3 regions of the Serratia sp. PL7 genome follow, and region 2 is predicted to be linked to each of the others. Evidence: riboswitches for the same ligand, from Rfam matches in the RefSeq annotation. Region 2 holds a riboswitch; each other region holds the start of a gene.
The links. A riboswitch is a leader RNA that binds a small molecule or an ion and turns the genes downstream of it on or off. The one in region 2 is predicted to bind manganese.

Region 1: another riboswitch for manganese. It lies ahead of mntP (manganese efflux pump MntP); the one in region 2 lies ahead of mntP (manganese efflux pump MntP).
Region 3: another riboswitch for manganese. It lies ahead of N6G83_RS51430 (sodium:calcium antiporter); the one in region 2 lies ahead of mntP (manganese efflux pump MntP).

What each region holds. Positions count from the first base shown of each region.
Region 1 covers NZ_CAMFLB010000008.1:220,713-227,321, reverse strand. Annotated here, with positions in the region: gene N6G83_RS28745 (MBL fold metallo-hydrolase) at 1-377, shown strand, start outside; gene N6G83_RS28740 (DUF2627 domain-containing protein) at 1,127-1,243, shown strand; gene cspE (transcription antiterminator/RNA stability regulator CspE) at 1,285-1,494, shown strand; gene N6G83_RS28730 (polyphenol oxidase family protein) at 1,560-2,273, opposite strand; gene rlmA (23S rRNA (guanine(745)-N(1))-methyltransferase) at 2,419-3,258, shown strand; gene mntP (manganese efflux pump MntP) at 3,400-3,966, opposite strand; yybP-ykoY riboswitch at 3,977-4,157, opposite strand; gene N6G83_RS28715 (DUF986 family protein) at 4,374-4,832, opposite strand; gene N6G83_RS28710 (PTS mannose transporter subunit IID) at 4,888-5,730, opposite strand; gene N6G83_RS28705 (PTS mannose/fructose/sorbose transporter subunit IIC) at 5,746-6,546, opposite strand; gene manX (PTS mannose transporter subunit IIAB) at 6,602-6,609, opposite strand, start outside.
Region 2 covers NZ_CAMFLB010000001.1:800,304-806,912, forward strand. Annotated here, with positions in the region: gene pgeF (peptidoglycan editing factor PgeF) at 1-515, opposite strand, end outside; gene rlmA (23S rRNA (guanine(745)-N(1))-methyltransferase) at 677-1,495, shown strand; gene mntP (manganese efflux pump MntP) at 1,557-2,126, opposite strand; yybP-ykoY riboswitch at 2,134-2,321, opposite strand; gene N6G83_RS03810 (DUF986 family protein) at 2,540-2,998, opposite strand; gene N6G83_RS03815 (PTS mannose transporter subunit IID) at 3,049-3,891, opposite strand; gene N6G83_RS03820 (PTS mannose/fructose/sorbose transporter subunit IIC) at 3,907-4,707, opposite strand; gene manX (PTS mannose transporter subunit IIAB) at 4,764-5,723, opposite strand; gene N6G83_RS03830 (TerC family protein) at 6,286-6,609, shown strand, end outside.
Region 3 covers NZ_CAMFLB010000041.1:26,880-33,488, reverse strand. Annotated here, with positions in the region: gene N6G83_RS51450 (hypothetical protein) at 1-578, opposite strand, end outside; gene N6G83_RS51445 (hypothetical protein) at 674-1,186, opposite strand; gene N6G83_RS51440 (hypothetical protein) at 1,588-2,766, shown strand; gene N6G83_RS51435 (dihydrofolate reductase family protein) at 2,866-3,402, shown strand; gene N6G83_RS51430 (sodium:calcium antiporter) at 3,499-4,515, opposite strand; yybP-ykoY riboswitch at 4,636-4,762, opposite strand; gene N6G83_RS51425 (SWIM zinc finger family protein) at 4,796-6,609, opposite strand, start outside.

The DNA of each region.
Region 1 (6,609 bases), on a different contig from region 2:
TATGGTGTGGCTGGGTGATCCATCACCCGGCGCTGCGTTTTTATTTCTCTGGTGACAGCGGTTACAGCGAGCGGTTGGTCGATATCGGCACCCGCCTTGGGCCGTTCGATATCGCGGCGCTGCCCATTGGTGCTTACGCCCCGAGATGGTTCATGCAAGAGCAGCATATGGACCCGCAGCAGTCGGTGAGGCTGTATCAGCAATTGAACGAACCCAGAGTGATCCCGATCCATTGGGGCGTGTTTGAATTGGCCGATGAGTCGTTGGATGAACCACCTGCACAACTCAGCCTGGCACTTCGCGAAGCCGGGGTTGAGCAGCACAGTTTTTATCCGCTGAAGATTGGTGAGCATCTGGAGGTTAGCCCTAACTCCTAATGAGTATCATGGGGATGCGGCGTACCCTGCGTCGGGTGGCGCTTGGCGTGGTGCGGCTTTGCGGGGATTGCGGCGGGTAATGGATTAAACGGTCGCGCCAAGATTAGCGGAAAAAATGCCTTGGCGATTTTGTTAATCTTCGGCGGAAATAGCTGCTGAGTGGGTAGGTGGTATTTTTATTATTTGTTTTTATCCTTACTAACTTAGCTACGGATATAAATTTCCAGGGTAGGGGGGGCTATTTCGTCCGCTTGCACATTCTTGGTGCAAAATTTGGCTCGCTGCATGATTATGCACTGGTCTGCGTGAGTGTTTTGCCCCGAGTGCACGACTCTGTTGTGGCGGTCCAAAGCATAACTCTCCTGCTATGACAGGCTTTGCTACCCAAAGGTCGGATCAGTAGGTCGTTTGCCCCCCGGTCATCGATATTCAATAGTTGCATATAAAATTCCATAAAGATTCAAATTTTTTTACGTTCTTGGGCCTGTCTGCGGCTTATATGTGGTGAAAACCGCTCGCTGCCAAGTTGAAAGAATTGTTAAAACTGAGGCGCCACGCGGAGTACAGCGCGGCCTCTTTACAAAGCAGAAAATAGCCAAGGCTTCAACCTCTTTTGCCCTATTTAAGCTATTCTTGCGGCTGACCGTTTCAAATATGTGCGACACGTCCATGAGTGATTAAAAATGGCTTGCCATCGATTCCAGAGTATGTGATAACGCACTTGGGTAAAACGAGGTACAGTTCTGTATATGTGTGGCATTTTCAGTAAAGAAGTTCTGAGTAAAGACGTTAGCGTTGAATACCGCTTCTCTGCCGATCCTTATCTTAGTGCCTCAAGCAGTAACGACTCTAGTTTGTCTATGTAACGCCTACGGGCGGTTTAAACAATCCAAAGGAAATACTCAAGATGGCAAAGATCAAAGGTCAAGTTAAGTGGTTCAACGAGTCTAAAGGTTTCGGTTTCATCACCCCGGCTGACGGCAGCAAAGACGTATTCGTACACTTCTCTGCAATCCAGGGTAACGGCTTCAAAACCCTGGCTGAAGGCCAGAACGTTGAGTTCGAAATTCAAGATGGCCAGAAAGGCCCATCTGCAGTAAACGTTACTGCAATCTAATCAGCGTCAGCTGAACAAAAAACCCGCCTTAGTGCGGGTTTTTTCGTTTCTGGCATCGGTGAATGTCACCCGGTGATGATGATGCCGGAATACTGATTACGGCCTTTAATCCCCGGATGGTTGGGATCTTGCGCTCGGCGATGGCTGTTGCGGCGATAACTGGTGTATTTAAAGCGCTGCGGCTGCCGTGGGTCGCTGTTGAGCGTGCAGATGGTGCAAGAGCCTGCGTGATCGACCGCGGCGAATCCCAAGGCATTGAGCTTGTTTACGGCGATGGCTGCCAGATCCAGATGGCGGCAGGTCGGGCTGATCAGCTCTGCTGGCAAGGGCAGCGTCCGTTGAAACTGTTCGACCAGCTCCTGGTTAACCTGATAGCAGCAAGCGCCCGCAGCGGGGCCGATGGAGGCCACCCAGTTGGCGGTATCGTCCCCCTGGCCGATGCGTTTGGCCATTTGCTCCAAAATGCCATCCAGCAGGCCGCGCCAGCCCGCATGTACCGCAGCAATGGCGCGACCGTCTTTACGGCTGAAAATCACCGGCAGGCAGTCTGCGGTTAATACGCTGATCAAGATCCCTGGTTCACGGGTAAAGAAGCCATCGGCTTCACCGCATTGCTGGCCCGCCTGATGGATATCGACTATGCGAATACCGTGTACCTGTTTTTTCTCAGGCAGCGTATTGCGAAAGGGTTGTAACGGCGTTGGCAGAAGGGCACCTTTATTGCCAAAGCCATGAGCGATGCCAGGAACGCCGCTGAGCAGCGGGGAATAGTCGGTCATAGAACGTCTTTGCCTGTGGCTGAGAGGAGATATCCAGTGTAGCCAGCTTTTGGATTACTTGGCTAGTGGCAGATGGGCATCCGCCTTGCATCGTACACCAGCCTTCTTTAGACTACCCGCGCCATCTCTCTCTGGGATCTCATCCATGTCTTATCAGTGCCCCCTGTGCTTCCAACCGCTTGATTTCGCAAACCAACAGTGGCGTTGCGAAAATAACCATCAATTCGACCGTGCCAAAGAAGGGTACGTCAACTTAATGCCGGTGCAACACAAGCGTTCTAAACAGCCGGGTGACAGTGCCGAGATGATGCAGGCCCGCCGCGCATTTCTTGACGGCGGCTACTACCAGCCGTTGCAACAGCGGGTGGCCGAACTGTTAGCCAACACCTTGCCTATTGAACCACAGGCACTGCTGGATATTGGTTGTGGTGAAGGCTATTACACGGCCGCCGTGGCTGCAAGCTTGTCTCAGGAGCGGATTGTGGCGGTGTATGGCCTGGATGTCGCCAAGGTGGCGATTCGCTCGGCGGCCAAACGCTACCCGGCGGTCTCTTTCTGCGTGGCTTCCAGCCATCGCCTACCGTTTGCCGACGCGTCGCTCGATGCGGTGTTACGTATCTATGCACCCTGTAAAGCCGAGGAATTGGCGCGGGTAGTCAAGCCGGGTGGGGTGGTTGTGACGGTGTCACCGGGGCCGCGTCACCTTTATCAGCTAAAACAGCAGGTTTATCAGGAGGTTCAATTGCATGCGGAGCATGATGAGCAGCTTGAGGGCTTCAGCTGTGATTTGGCCGAGTCACTGGCTTATCCGATGGCGCTGCCGGGTGAGCAGGCTGCCAATCTGTTGCAGATGACGCCGTTTGCCTGGCGCGCTTCGCCGGAGGTGCAGCAAGGTTTGCTAGACATGGCGACCTTTGCCTGTGAGACGGATTTCGCTATCCGCTTATACCGCCGGGTCGCCCCTCACCCCAACCCTCTCCCATAGGGCGAGGGAGCTGGCCAGAGTAGCTTCGAAAACTAGGGTGTAAAAGCAAGAAAGTTGAGGTATTACGCAAAAAGATCAACGAACTCGATCGGTTCCCTCTCCTTGGGGAGAGGGTGAGGGAGTATGCTTCGTCGCCAGAGATTAAGCCAGGTAGCCCAAGTGCTCCAGCAGGATATTAAAGCCAATCCCGATCAACACCACGCCGCCAAGAATTTCCGCGCGCTTGCCCAACAGCGGGCCGATAAACCGGCCAACCATCATCCCCAGCGTGGCCATGATCATGGTCGCCATACCTATCGCCATCGCGGTATGCAGGATATTAACCTGCAGGAATGCCAGACCTACGCCGATTGCCATCGCATCCAGACTGGTGGCAATGGCCGTAGCAACCAGCACCCAAAAACCATGACGATTGACTTTCTCTTCTTCCGGTTTGTTTTTCACCCCTTCAACGATCATGCGTGTGCCAAGGATAAACAGCAGGCTAAAGGCGACCCAGTGATCCCATTCCATGATGTATTGGCTGGCAAACAGACCTATGCCCCAGCCGATCAGCGGGGTAATGGCTTCAATGATGCCAAAGATCAGACCGGTACGGATAGCTTCGCGAAAACGCGGTTGATGCAGAGTGGCACCTTTGCCGATCGACGCGGCAAACGCGTCCATAGACATGCCAAAAGCCAGGATAAGAGTTGCGGAAAGGTTCATTGAAATAGTCTCGGCCGGGTGGCTCCATATACACGTAACCCACCCCCAACCTTACGACGGAGTTACGTGCCTATGGTCTCGCCAACCTACCTGGCTGCCCGCACCACGTTTCGCTGACGAAACGAGTATGTTGATACGGGCGTTTCTGGTTATGACTCCCCAGAAACCGGCTACTCCCCAATGACGGCGCAACCATACCATAATATTTTTGCTGCGGACAACGTTTAATTTCACTGGGTATTGGGTGAAATTGAGACTTATTTTCATTAGCGTGTTTATTGAGGGGAATAATGGCGATAGTTGCATCAAAGGTGTGGAAATAATAAGCAGAAAAAACACCAGCCATGCTGATTAATTACCCAAAAAAATTATTGTCAATTAATCAGTATGGAGTGGGGTTGTTTAACTCATTTATTTTCAAGGAAAAAATTATAGATTTTTTCCAGGTCATCCAGGTGCGTAACCTGGATTAATAACCGACGCTGTTCTAAGTCGATAACCAGAATGCCATCTTCGGATAAATTCATGGATTTGATGCGTCGATAGTCAATAAACGCATTTGCATAGAAGAAGCCGGTGGCTTTAAACAACATCTTGGGCCAACGGATATAGGAGATATATACCGCAATCAACGCCAGGGAAATTAGCAGGTAGGTGGTTATCGGCGCTCCCTGCTCGACCAGGTTGCGGTAGAGCAGAATAGCAATCAGACCGACGAAAATCAGGCAGTCCAGACGGTTACCCCGCTTGAGCTGCACCTTTAACAGCGTTTTGCCTTTCAGCAGGTTCATGCCGAACTCGTCATACAGCGCATACGCCAGCATCAGCAGAATAAAAATCAGTATTACGCCATCGGTCAGCGACATCTCACCACTCCATAAATAAAAAAACCGGGGGTTGCCCCCCGGCTATCAATTGCTATTACAGACCTAACAGACCAATCCAATAACCGAAGATACCGATGGCGAAGAAGCCGATGATGATCCACAGCGCGTTGACCTTCCGGCGCAGCAACCACATACAACCGAAGGTCAGCAGCAGCGGTACCAAGCCAGGCATCAGCTGATCAAGGATGGTTTGTACCGTGGTTACGTGGGTTTGCCCGGTTTGGTCGGTAATTTTCGACACCACCAGCGGGATATTGACGTGCGTCCACTTGTTAACCAGGGCCCCCATGACAAACAGGCCGAGGATGGACGCCCCTTCCGTCAGTTTTTGCAGGAAACCACCGCCCATATCGCTAACGATATCGACCCCTTTGCGATAGCCGTAGGCGACACCGTAGTAACGAACCAACAGGCGCACCAGGTTAAACATCACGAAGAACAATAGTGGGCCGAGCAGGCTGCCACTCATGGCAATACCCGCACCCAATGCGGCAAATACCGGGCGAACGGTACCCCAGAATATCGGGTCACCTACGCCGGCCAGTGGCCCCATCAGACCTACTTTGATGCCGTTGATGGCCGCATCGTCGATCGGTGCGCCGTTGGCACGCTGTTCTTCCATCGCCATGGTAACGCCAAGGATTGGCGCTGCGACGAACGGTTGCGTATTGAAGAACTCAAGATGGCGTTTGATTGCCTGCTTGCGTTCGTCGTTATTGTCTGGGTACAGGCGACGGATCACCGGCACCATGGAGAAGCAAAAACCTAGCGCCTGCATACGTTCGAAGTTCCATGAACCCTGGAACAGGTTGGAGCGTACGAATACGCCTCGAATATCGGCAGGTGTCAGTTTCTTTTGAGTCGTTGTATCAACCATTTCTTTCACCTATTCCTAGTCCAATTCGTTATCGAGGTCGTTGGCACCGGCAGGGTTGGCCTGAACCACCTGAGACTTGTTGTATTTAGGGCTGAGCTGGATGTAGAGCACCGCCATCACCACGCCGATCACACCGAGTGCGACCAGGTTAAAGTTGGTGAAGGCTGCGGTAACAAAGCCCAGGTAGAAGAATGGCATCAGATAACCGGCACGCATCATGTTGATGACCATCGCGTAACCGACTACCACGATCATGCCACCGGCGATGTTCAGACCGCCTGTGACCACTTCCGGAATTGAGTTAAGCAGGGCGTGGACGCCAGCTGTGCCGACAGAGACCGCAACGATCACCGCAGGAATAGCGACACGCATTGCCTGTACCAACAGGGCCGCGATGTGGATCACGGTAATACCGTTCAGGTTACCCCGTTCTGCCGCTTTGTCCGCCGCATGCTGGAAGGCCACGGTGATGGTACGCACGATAATGGTCAGTACCTGGCCTGCTGCTGCCAGCGGGATCGCCAGGGCAATACCGGCACCGATGTTTTGCCCACCGGCGATAACCAGAATGGTGGAAATAATCGACGCTAACGCCGCATCGGGCGCAACCGCAGCCCCGATGTTCATCCAACCCAGTGCGATCATTTCCAGCGTACCGCCGATGATGATACCGGTTTTGATGTCACCGAGAACGAAGCCAATCAGCGTACAGGCCACTAACGGGCGGTGGAATTGAAACTCATCCAGGACGGAACCCATCCCGGCGATACAGGCAACGATAAATATCAGTACAATCTGAAGAGTGGTGATCTCCATTGCACTTCTCCTATATGACCAAACAGCTCTGAGTAAAAAATTAACGACGTTGCCGTTAATTGA
Region 2 (6,609 bases):
TATTCGGCAATTGCGGCCAGATCCAGATGCCGGTAATGCGGGCTGATCAGCGTGGCGGGCAGCGGCAGGCGCTGTTTAAAATTCTCCACCAGCGCTTCATCGACTTCGTAGCAGCATGGGCCGGCGGCGGGGCCGATAGACACCACCCAATCGGCGGTGTCGCCATCTTGGCGAATGCGGGACGCCATCTGCTCCAGAATGCCGTCCAGTAACCCGCGCCAGCCGGCGTGTACCGCCGCGATAGCGCCACCGTCGCGGCGGCTGAACAGCACCGGCAGACAGTCCGCCGTCAGTACGCTGATCAGAATGCCGGGCTGGCGAGTGTAGAAACCATCGGCCTCGCCGCACGCCTGCGCCGGTTGCAGCACGTCGACGATGCGGGTGCCGTGTACCTGCTTTTTTTCCGGCAGCGTGGCGCTGTAGGGCAGTAGATGCCCTGGCAGCAGCGCGAGTTTGCTGCCGAAGCCGTGCTGAATGTGAGGCACCGCATCGAGCAGCGCGGAACGATCGCTCATAAGTTATGTTCACCTGCGTGAGAAAACAGACTCTCAGTGTAGCCAGCTTTTTCCCCGCTTGGCCAGGTGTTGTTGGCGGCGAAAGCGAGTGGGGATGCGCCTTGCATCAAACCGGCGCCTTCTTTAGACTAGCCGCGCCCTGTCTCTCTGGAAGCCCATTCATGTCTTATCAATGTCCCCTGTGTCATCAATCGCTGCATTTTTCATCACAACACTGGCGTTGTGGCGGCAATCATCAGTTCGATCAGGCCAAAGAGGGCTACGTCAATCTGCTGCCGGTACAGCACAAGCGATCGAAGCAGCCGGGAGACAGCGCGGAAATGATGCAGGCGCGGCGAGCGTTTCTCGACGGTGGATATTATCAGCCGTTGCAAGAGCAGGTGGCCGAGTGGCTGGATTTGGCGCTGGCGGCCGATGCTGGCGCGTTGTTGGACATAGGCTGTGGGGAAGGGTATTACACTGCCGCGGTGGCCGCCAGGCTGGCCCAGGAGCGCAATATGGCGGTCAATGGGCTGGATGTCGCCAAGGTGGCGATCCGCTACGCCGCTAAACGTTATCCGGCGGTCTCGTTCTGCGTCGCTTCCAGTCACCGTTTGCCGTTCGCCGATGGTGCGTTGGATGCGGTCTTGCGCATTTATGCACCTTGCAAGGCGGAGGAGCTGGCACGGGTAGTGAAGCCGGGCGGCGTGGTGCTGACGGTGTCGCCGGGCCCGCGTCATCTGTACCAGCTGAAAGAGCAGGTGTACCAGCAGGTGCAGCTGCATGCCGAACAGGATGAACAGTTCGCCGGATTCGACTGCGAGCGCAAAGAGGCGCTGGCCTATACGATGACCCTACCGGGCACGCAGGCCGCCAATCTGCTGCAGATGACGCCGTTCGCCTGGCGCGCCACGCCGGAGGTGCAACAGCGGTTGGCCGAGAGCGGCGAGTTTGTGTGCGAGACGGACTTCGTGCTGGCGTTGTACCGACGTCGCGCTTAAGGGGCCTTGAACTCAAAAACAAAAAAACCTGCCGCGGCAGGTTTTTTTCAAAGCGAGCGCTTCAGGCCAGGTAGCCGAGGTGCTCCAGCAGAATGTTGACGCCGATACCGATCAGCACCACGCCGCCGAGGATTTCGGCGCGCTTGCCCAGCAGCGGGCCGATAAAGCGGCCGATCATCATGCCTAGCGTCGCCATGATCATGGTGGCGCAGCCGATGGCCATCGCGGTATGCACGATGTTCACCTGCAGGAAAGCCAGACCGACGCCGATGGCCATCGCGTCGAGGCTGGTGGCGATGGCGGTGGCGACCAGCAACCAGAAACCATGACGTTTGACCTTCTCTTCTTCATCGGGCTTGTTACGTACCCCTTCGACGATCATGCGCATGCCGAGAATGAACAGCAGCGAGAAGGCGACCCAGTGGTCCCATTCCATGATGTATTGACTGGCGAACAGGCCGATGGCCCAACCGATGAGCGGGGTGATCGCTTCGACCACGCCGAAGATCAGGCCGGTGCGGATCGCTTCGCGGAAACGGGGTTGATGCAAGCTGGCACCTTTGCCGATCGACGCGGCGAAAGCATCCATGGACATGCCAAAAGCGAGAATAAGCGTTGCTGAAAGGTTCATGTGAAATAGCCTCGGCCGGGTGGCTCCATATACACGTAACCCACCCCCAACCAAACGACGGAGTTACGTGTCTATGGTCTCGCCAACCTTACCTGGCTGCCCGCACCACGTTTCTTACGGCGAAACGAGTATGTTGATACGGGCGTTTCTGGCTTTTTATTCTCCAGAAACCGGCTACTCCCCAATGACGGCGCAACCATATCATATTATTTCCGCCACGGACAACCTTATTCTATGGCAATGTTTGTTCTTAATTGAGACTCGTTTTCATTAATCTAATTTCATGCGGGAATATAATGTAGCCAGGGGTAACAATGTTGCAGAAATAATAGTCAGAAAGGAGATTGCGCTGCCGATTAATTACCCACAAGCAGCGCAAGGTTTGAGCTAAAATAACGTTAATTTTTCTTTATTTATTGATTATCAACAAAAAAGTGGTAAATCTTCTCCAGGTCGTCCAGGTGGGTCACCTGAACCAACAGCCGGCGCTGTTCCAGGTCGACGGCCAGAATGCCGTCCTCCGATAAATTCATGGCTTTAATGCGGTTATATTCGACAAACACATTGGCGAAGAAAAAACCGTGCGCTTTAAACACCATCTTGGGAGCGCGAATATAAGAAATATAGATGGCGAGCAACGCCAAAGAAATAAGCAGATAGGTGGTTAATACCGCACCGTTGTCGGTGACATTGCGGTAAATCAGAATGGCGATCAGGCCGACGAAAATCAGGCTGTCGAGGCGGTGGCGGCGTTTAAGCGGTACTTTGAGCCGCGTTTTACCTTTCAGCAGATCCATGCCGAATTCGTCGTACAGCGAATACAGCAACAGCAGGGCGATAAACAGCATCAGTACGGCGTCGGTCAGTGACATCTCTTGCTCCATAAAAAAGCCGGGGGTTGCCCCCCGGCCGTTTCGAACGATTACAGGCCCAGCAGGCCAATCCAATAGCCAAAGATACCGATGACGAAGAAGCCGATGATGATCCACAGCGCGTTGACTTTCTTGCGCAGCAGCCACATACAGGCGAAGGTCAGCAGCAACGGCACCAGGCCCGGCATCAGCTGGTCGAGGATGGTCTGCACCGTGGTGACGTTGGTATGCCCGGTCTGGTCGGTTATCTTGGACACCACTAGCGGGATATTCACGTGCGTCCACTTGTTGACCAGCGCCCCCATGACAAACAGGCCGAGAATGGACGCTCCTTCCGTCAGTTTCTGCAGGAAGCCGCCGCCCATGTCGTTGACGATATCGACCCCTTTACGGTAACCGTAGGCCACGCCGTAGTAGCGGGTCAGCAGGCGCACCAGGTTGAACAGCACGAAGAACAGGATCGGTCCAAGCAGGCTGCCGCTCATGGCGATGCCCGCCCCAAGCGCGGCGAACACCGGTCGCACGGTGCCCCAGAAGATCGGGTCACCGACGCCCGCTAAAGGCCCCATCAAACCGACCTTGATGCCGTTGATTGCGGCGTCATCGATCGGCGCGCCGTTGGCGCGTTGCTCTTCCATCGCCATGGTCACACCGAGCACCGGCGCCGCCACGTAAGGGTGGGTGTTGAAGAACTCCAGGTGACGCTTGATCGCCTGTTTGCGATCGTCATTGTTTTCCGGATACAGGCGGCGGATCACCGGCACCATCGAGAAGCAAAAACCCAGCGCCTGCATGCGTTCGAAGTTCCATGAACCCTGGAACAGGTTCGAACGCAGGAATACGCCGCGAATATCGGCCGGCGTGAGTTTCTTTTGAGCAGTTGTATCAACCATTTCTCTCACCTATTCCTAGTCGAGTTCGTTATCGAGATCGTTCGCGTTAGCCGGGCCGGCCTGTACAACTTGAGACTTGTTGTATTTCGGGCTGAGCTGGATATACAGCACGGCCATCACCACGCCAATGACGCCGAGCGCCACCAGGTTGAAGTTGGTGAAGGCAGCGGTAACGAAACCGAGATAGAAGAACGGCATCAGGTAGCCGGCGCGCATCATGTTAATCACCATTGCGTAACCGACCACGACGATCATGCCGCCGGCGATGTTCAGGCCGCTGGTGACCACTTCCGGGATCGAGTTGAGCAGGGCGTGTACCCCGGCGGTGCCGACCGAGATGGCGACAATGACCGCCGGGATGGCGATACGCATCGCCTGCAGCAGCAGGGCGCCGACATGGATCCAGCTAATGGCGCGCAGGCTGCCGCGCTCCGCCGCGCTGTCTGCTGCGTGCTGGAACGCCACGGTGAGGGTACGCACGATGATGGTCAACACCTGGCCGGCCGCCGCCAGCGGAATGGCCAGGGCGATACCGGCGCCGACGCTTTGCCCGCCGGCGATGACCAGAATGGTCGAGATGATGGACGCCAGGGCAGCATCCGGCGCGACGGCCGCACCGATGTTCATCCAGCCCAGGGCGATCATTTCCAGCGTACCGCCGATGATGATGCCGGTTTTCATATCGCCGAGAATGAAGCCGATCAGGGTACAGGCGACCAGCGGACGGTGGAACTGGAACTCGTCGAGGACGGAACCCATCCCGGCGATACAGGCAACGATAAATATCAGCACAATCTGAAGAGTGGTGATCTCCATTGCACTTCTCCTATGACCAAAAAAGCTCTGAGTAAAATAATTAGCGGCTGGCGCCACTAATTGAGTTTGTTAATCAGGTCCATCATTTTTAGCCGGCTGTCGGACGAGACCTTACGCACCTCCAGCTCGATACCGCGATCGTTCAGTTTCTTAAACGCTTCGATATCTTTTTCATCGACGGAAACGGCGTTGTTCACCTGGGTTTTCCCCTGGCGGAACGCCATGCCGCCGATATTGACGGATGTAATCTCCACGCCGCCTTCCACCAAACGCCAGACGTCAGTCGGGTTGGTGAATAACAGCATCACGCGATCGTTGGCGTATTTCGGGTTGTTCCAGACGCGGATGGCCTTCGCCACGTCCACCACGTGGGCGGTGACGCCCGGCGGGGCAACCTGGGTCAGCAGGGTCTTGCGCACATGGTCGGCGGCGACTTCATCGCTGACGACGATAATGCGGCTGACGTTGGTCTCTTTGGTCCAGCGGGTAGCGACCTGGCCGTGGATTAAGCGATCATCGATGCGCGCCAGGCCGATTTTCATGTGGTCGTTCGGCCCCAGCGGCGCCTGAGGGGCAGCGGCTTTGGCGACGGGTGCTGCGGGTTTTGCGGGTTCTTCCTGCGGTTTTTTCAGCGCTTTCACGCCTTCACGGCCGGTTTCCAACGCCAGCGCCACCAGTTCATCGAAAGCGGGGTTGTCGTCCCGCGCCATGAAGGTTTCCACCAGCATCGGGATGTTGACCCCGGTGACGACCTCATAGTTTTCTTTGTCGACCGCAATGCGGCTGGCGGCGTTGAACGGGCTGCCGCCCCAGGTATCCACCAGGAACAGCACGCCGCCGCTGGTATCCAACCCACTGATTTTTTCGTTGTACTTGACGATTAACGTTTCGGCATTCTCACCGGGAACGAAGTCTATAAAGGCGACGTTGTCCTGCTCGCCCAATAGCATCTCCGCCGTTTTCAGCAGTTGTTCCGCTGCAGCCCCGTGTGTGCCGATGATAATAGCTATTGCCACTCGCTACCTCCTCGTTGAACTCCAGACGCGGTGTGTGTCGTTTCTCCGCGCCGTCTTGGCAGTCACTTCCGCGGTTCAGATACATTATGGTAGAAAAAAAGAAACGCACGCCTAACATTTCTCACGCAGTTTCAAATGCCTGTGCGTGATACTTCACGAACGCGAGATTTATTTTAGTGAGTGAAAAAATATTTTTTGTGACGCTGCTCCGCTATTGAATGCTCGGAGAAATCTTAGCTGTCGCAGACGATATGGTGTGGCGCCACCCTAAACCGCCGTTGAAAAAGCCGCTTTGTCCCCCAGAAAAATCCTGATACAGTAATTTCTTCTTTCATCACTAAGGAGTGAAGGGCCTCAGCCCTCCCTATGGACTGTCACCGAAGTTACTGTTTTTCCAGGTTTCACCCGCCACCTGCTGGCGTTGTATATGCTGTTCGGCCCTTCGGCCATCTCCCGGTAACCCCATCCCGTCACCTTGCTATTGTCGACTGCGCCCATGCAGCGGCGGCATCGTCACGTCTGAGCGGCGAGCGCTCATTCCCACTTTTTTCTGGAGTCTGATATGGAATTTTTAATGGACCCCTCTATTTGGGCGGGGTTGCTTACGCTGGTGGTGCTGGAAATCGTCCTGGGCATCGACAACCTGGTGTTCATCGCCATTTTGGCCGACAAATTGCCGCCGAAGCAGCGCGATAAGGCGCGCGTTATCGGCCTGTCGCTGGCGTTGCTGATGCGTTTGGGCCTGCTGTCGGTGATCTCCTGGATGGTAACCCTGACCACACCGCTGTTCAGCGTCGGCGATTTCAGCTTCTCTGGCCGCGATCTTATCCTGCTGTTCGGCGGGGTATTCCTGCTGTTCAAGGCCACCATGGAGCTGCATGAGCGG
Region 3 (6,609 bases), on a different contig from region 2:
CACGGCCAGAAATTTACATATTGCACCACATGTGATTTGGTGAACACCTTGCGCGCAAAGGCGAGATTTTCCATTTCGCCTGCGAAATAGTTATCGCAGGAAAATCCCTTGGGTAGCTTTTTCTCGTCAAGATCAATGGCTGTTTCAGGTAGGTTCACACCATAGACTCGGCCATCGAAGCGCTCTGCAAGCGCTGCCAACAGAGCCTGATAACGTTGACGCACAGCAGGATCCCACTGCTGTGCCACCCAACCCGAGCCAATCGGCTTTCCTTCGCCAGGATTGTCAAATTGCGGCGATATCCCACCACCGTACCTGGCATCATTCATCAGATAGTCCGGAACGTATCGGGCATTCTGTTCGAAAAACCGATCCTGGATCTGGATGAAAAGTTTTTTCTTGTTTGCTTTGAGACGAGTCAGATCCTGCTCAATCTGCGAAAAGTTGTATTTGCCCTTCTCTGGTTCGAGTGAGCGCCAATTGTAAACGATCTGCGCACCGCCAATATCGCTACGCACCATAATGGCTGATGCCGCTTCGAGATCGCCAGAGCTGGTATAGACAAAGTTTTCTGGCATTTTAGCTAATACGGGCAGTGTCACAGTAAGCAATGTTATTGCGACAGTGAGCCTGATACGTATGGTCACGAAGTTACCCCTTTCTGATGGTGCGACTATCTGAAACTCCATTGTGCACTAACGACAAATATCGAGGGGAGAATAATACCACTTTCCACCCCAAAGTAGCTGGTAAAATTGTATTGAACTGCATGATAGATATAGGGAGAGAAACCCACACCGGTAGTATCCTTGAACTTTTTATATGAACCATCATTACCACATTGACTGAAGGCATCAAAGAAGAACTCACCAACATACCCATAAACCCCCTTAAAAACCCATCCAGAGTCATTAGACATCCAGTCTCTTCTCAGACCCAGTGCGATACAGCGGTCATTGAAGCTGTTTTTCATTGTGCCAACTAAAATACTATATTTTGAATCCTCAGAAAACTTTCGTTCTACGGAGAAAAATTTGTTATCAAAGTTCTCCGTGTATTGTCCCTCATTGTTTATCGTATGATACACAAAGGAGCCGGTGTTAATTGAGTATAAATTTATTTCACCTGCGACACATGCGGGCACCACTGTTAACAAACATACAATAGCCACTGACTTATTAAGCATTTAAATGACCTCTTTTAATATGCGTGGTGATTTTTTGAGAGCCCACTCCCCCTGAGAGATACGGCGTAGTAACTCTGTACGCTTTTCTCTCAGTAACGCTTTGCGCAAATAGCGCTACAGCAGACAAAGGGGCTGCAATGACCAGCAGGCACGCGGCCATCAAACGGGGGAACGAAGGTTTTGCCATACCAAGCTTCTTCCATCACGGATAACATCTATTAACAGTAGTACATTCTTTATGGCGGACAAGGATGAACAACGTGGTGAAATTTGCCTCCCAGCCCCTGGTAGCGAACTCGTTCCGGCTTTGGGGTTAGGGATAATGCAGCCCCCCGTCTAGTCACCACATCCCCGATCGGATAGTATTTCCCCACAGATGGAATAATCAAAAGCAGCGATCCATGGACATTTCAGACTTAAGCCAAGCCCGTAGTAACACCGTCAGTAAGATCCTTAATGCGCCAGATTTTTCGGCCCTGCTGATTGAACACGGGTGGGCAGCGTTCCCGGATCGTTTTTTAAAAGCCGTCGCTAATGCGCAAGATACCGCCACTCAGGTTCTGCTCGATGTGCTACCCGCATTGTCGCTGGATATGAAAATTCAGGTGGCGCAGCAAAGCAAACACCCTTTTATCGTGCCCTGCATGATATGGCCAGAGTTGGTCTGGCGTTGGCAGCCATGGCAATATGCCAGCGAAACATTGGCTTGGGAGGCATTGAGTTCCCACTATCCAACGCTGGTTGTGGGGCTTGCCAGCCGACCAATGGCTTCACGAGCAGACCATGACCGGGCTGCGGACAAAGTTTACTCAGACTATTTTCTGGATCCCGTTGGCCCCATTCTTGATAAGTTGGCAGCCAATCCGGTATGGCCAGCGTGCTGGGCAAATATTGCTATTTATCATCCGGATGAAACCGTGCGTGAAAATATGATTTTCCGGCTGGTTAATCCCTCTCAAGCCCTATTGCAGTCACTGACCAAAGATCCTTCTCATTTGGTAAGGTGTCGACTGGTTTCCCGCTATCATGACGATGAAATGTTGATGATGGAGCTACTGGACGACGCCAATGTCTGGGTTAGCGGTGAGCTGGCGGAACGCGCCATTTCCAGTCATATATTGACCCAGCTTAGCCAATCGATGGATCTGTTTATCCTGAGCAGGCTGGCTCATAACCGGCAGTTTTTCCTTAATCCAAATCCGAGCACAGGCGCCCGACTCGTATGGCAAAAGCTGGCGCAGCATCCCTATGTGTTTACTGAGGATAGCTTTGCCGGTATGGCCGCACTGGCGGAAGATAACGTCATAGATTGGCCAATTTTTTCTCGTTGGGCTGAACAACTCGCAGATAACTATCCTCAAGTGCGTGATAAAACGCCGCCGTTCCGCACCTTTGGCTATTCTGAATTTCCGGCTTCTGAAACCAATTTGTACGACACTGCCAACAGCCTGTTTCAGTTTAACCGTTCACTGGCACTCAACCCTTTGACCCCGGTAGCGATCCTCCGCTTATTCAACCAGTGCCCATTTGAGCCGTTGAGGCAAGAGGTTGCCCAGAATCCAGCCCTGCCTGCATCCTAGATGAACAAAGTGGTGAAATTCGCTACCCAGCAGTTGAAGAAGCGAAAGTAACGAACCTGCTGCTCCCGACAGGCTCAATCAGCAAATTAAGGATATAGAATGTCGAAGTTAATTTATTATGTTGCAGCATCTATGGATGGCTACATTGCCACCCAGGATCATGAGCTTGACTGGCTGACTAATTTTATCTTAGGCGATGATGCTACACCTTATGATGACTTCTACCAGAGTATTGGCGCGGTGATTATGGGAGGAAAAACATACAGCTGGATAATGGAAAATGCCCATGGCGACTGGCCTTATAAAGATGTTCCGGCGTTCATTTTGACAAGTCAGGATCTGGCAATACCGCAAGGCACAGGCATAAGTAAAGTGAGTGGGAATGCTAATGATATTGCCAGGCATGCAAAACTGGCGGCAAAAGGTAAGGATGTTTGGGTTGTTGGAGGAGGTAAGTCCGCTGCATTTTTCGCCGATGCTGGGGAGTTAGACCAATTATATATCACAACCATTCCCGTATTCCTGGGGGAAGGGATCAAGATCCTACCCGTCAACCGTAGTGTGGTTGTGACACCAGTGACGAACAGATTTTTACAAAGTGGTGCGCTAGAAACCGTGTTATCTATAAGAAAATAGTGACGCTTAGTCACCATGCAGGATGGTTATAGTGGAGCGCCATCCTGCAGTTTACGTTTGTCAGTATAATTTATCGCCGTGAGGCTATTGATACCGTTAGCGGCTCAATAATATTGAGGCGAGAATATAAGCGAAATAAAAAGCCCCATTAATAAATAACATCCACACTTTCAGCTTTTTGTTTCTGGCATTGATCCACAGCCAAAATGCCGATGAAAGCGTAATAAATACCCCGATCAACACTTCATGCCGGGGCTGCCATGGCGTCAATAATATACCGATGGCGGGTAATATCGTGCCTTGGAAAACCATTGCGCCGGTAATATTGCCTAATGCCAGGGTATCCTTTCCTTTACGTATCCACAGAATGCTGTTCACCTTCTCTGGCAATTCGGTAGCTATAGGAATGATAATCAATGACAGCAATAACACCGAGATGCCAAGCTTTTCCGATACTGCGGCAACACCGTCTATAAAACCTAAAGCCCCTGCTACCAATACGCCCAAACCCATTAAGGTTTGCAGGATGATGGTAAATAGCGTGGTGGGCAACCCCACTCGGGATAAGAACATGACGTTATCTGCCGCAGTTCCATTGCCTTCAGCCACTAGTTTTTTCGAAGCGTGTAAGGTTTTTACAATATAGGTGACATAGAGCAAGACTAACAAAACGCTGACACCCATCCTGGCGACTTTCATTTCCACAGGAATGAACAAGGCGATTGCGGCTAACACAAAAGCCATCAGGAAGAAACGCGTATCCCGTATAAACCCCGTAGGCTCTGGGGTGATTGACCCGTTAACCCCCCGCCGTCTTACCACGGCCAGCGCCATCAAAAAGATCGACAGCGTAGACAGCATCAGCGGCGCGCCCAATATCGCCCCTACGCCAATCTCTTCGTTAACATTAGCCGCTGACGTACCGGCAACCAGGGCCAAAATGGGCACCATGGTTTCAGGTAAGGCGGTGCCAATGGCGGCAAAAAGCGAACCGGTTACCCCTTCAGAGATCTTCAACCTTTCGCCAAGGTGCTCCAGGGCATTGGTGAAAATTTCGGAGGCAATCAATATGACGACTAAAGATATTGCGAGTTGGAAAAATGACAGCGTCATCCTTTAGCCCTCAATTCGCCAGGCTTTTGGGTGAGGTTAGTTGAGGGTAAAGCAGCAAAAAGAGACATAATGGAAATACCGACTGGACGTAGCAAACCATGGTGTAATATTCCTCGTCCAATCCAAAAGAAATATTACCCCTATGGTCTCGCCAATCTGATAGACGGATGTGCCACAGCAAATTGCTGAGTATGTTGACACATCCTCCTTCATGATGAAGGAAGGCTACTCCCCAAATGAGTGGGGCAAGCTTAGTCGAACTGTCATGGCGCTGTCAAAGTCAATTACTCTGCCGGCCTTTCACCAGGCGCAGCGTTTGATAAATCGTCATCAACCGCTGGACTAATTGCGTGTGGTTATTGGAGCGAATACGCTCGGGTAACTCGTTTAACCATGCAGACAGCTGCACCAGGCCATAGCCATTTAGCGCCTCGGCTAACATTTCCACCCGCTCAATCCCGCGCCCTCCTTGATGCCGGATCCCCTGCTGTAACCACTGAGCCAGTAACGTTTCGGTGTCTGCCAACGCTTGTTGCATGCCTGAGCGCTGTTGCAGATCGGCCTGGCGCTCCATCGGGAAAGGCTCAGCCTCATCGGCACACAGCGAGAAAATCTGGGTGTCACTGGCGACGGCTAACGGCTCGATAATCAGTTTGCCTGACGCGATCTTCACCCTGCCTGAAATCAACCGCGGCGGAGTTGCTGGCGTGAGCATTGCCCTGGCCAATACCTCGATAGCCTGAGGGGCAGCACTATCGTAATTTAGTGACACTGTCACCAAATTATCATTACCCGCCTCTCCGCTTAAGAGTTCAAGCTGCAAGCACTGCAAGGCCGGGTCCCAGCACCAGTCGAGCACCTCGCTAACCGGTAAAATATGCAGCTGTTCGATCGGCTGTCTCGGGCGTACAAAATCCGGCAATGCCTGCTGGAGATGACGCTTCAGCGCTGCCGCATCAGGCTGCCTGAGCGGTTCCCCCAGCAGCTCCCACGCACGGGCAGAGAGCGGCAATACGCTGGTATATTGCTTACCGCTGGCAATGTCCAACGCTCCGTTTGCCCGGCGTTTGGCGGCATTGGTGATCACCTGGCAGGCCGCCAGTTTTTTTACCGGGTGGCCGGCAATCCTGCGGCTGCCTATCGGCGTCGCCACGCCTTGTGGATCGCTATTTCTAGGCCACTGGCGTTCGATCACCATCAGCGCTTGGGAGTCCGGGTCGGTATAGATCAGATCCACCCCTTCCTGCTGCTCGTCTGCCCAATAACGCGCACCGAGTGAAACCAGTTTCAGATGTTCCAGCTGGATCTCACCTTTGACGCCCAGGCCAAGAATTTCAGCCGCCGGAAGGCGTGGTAAGGTCTGCTGCTGCGCCTGTTGGTCCATGCACCTGGCCGCGACCAACCGGGCGGAAAGCCCGCTGATGCGCTGCAAGAATTCGACCGGATGATAGCGGCTTGAACGATTATGTTGATCGGCCATCCCTTGCTGAATATCCGCCAGGCTTTCGCTAATCCAGCGCCACTGAAGCTGCTGGGCATGGCGACTCACTTCTGCCATCAGGGGTTTGATGGCCGTCTCAGGCTGGCTGCTGCCGTCCGACCACAGCTTGAGCAGCAATTTATCCAACGACGTTTGTAATAACACTGCTTCTGATTGGTCGAATAAGGCGTTTGCCTTCGCCTGTTCGCCGTCAGGCAAACTGATTTGCAGCGTTAACTGCTCAAAGTCTGGCTGGCTGAGTTCGGCCTGCTCAAAACCCCAGACCGCCATCACAATATGTTCGCAAATCGTCTCCTGAATACAGTCACAGCGTGCATGAGCTAGGCTGCTGCGGGAGAAAAATCGCACGTCACACATCGGTAAACGCGCTGACGGAGTGGCTTGCGCCCCGCTGCCTTTGCTCAATTGCACCACTACGCTGCTCTGGATCAGCTTTTTAGCCCGGCTAATAACCGAGACCGGGACATCGCCAAGCTGTTCACTAAATTTGGCTGGGGACCAAGCCGGTGCAGGTTCTTGCGGCTGAGCATCGTCAGCTTCTGGGGGCACCCCAGGGGCATGTAACGCCTGATAGGCCAGGACCAGCGTAACCC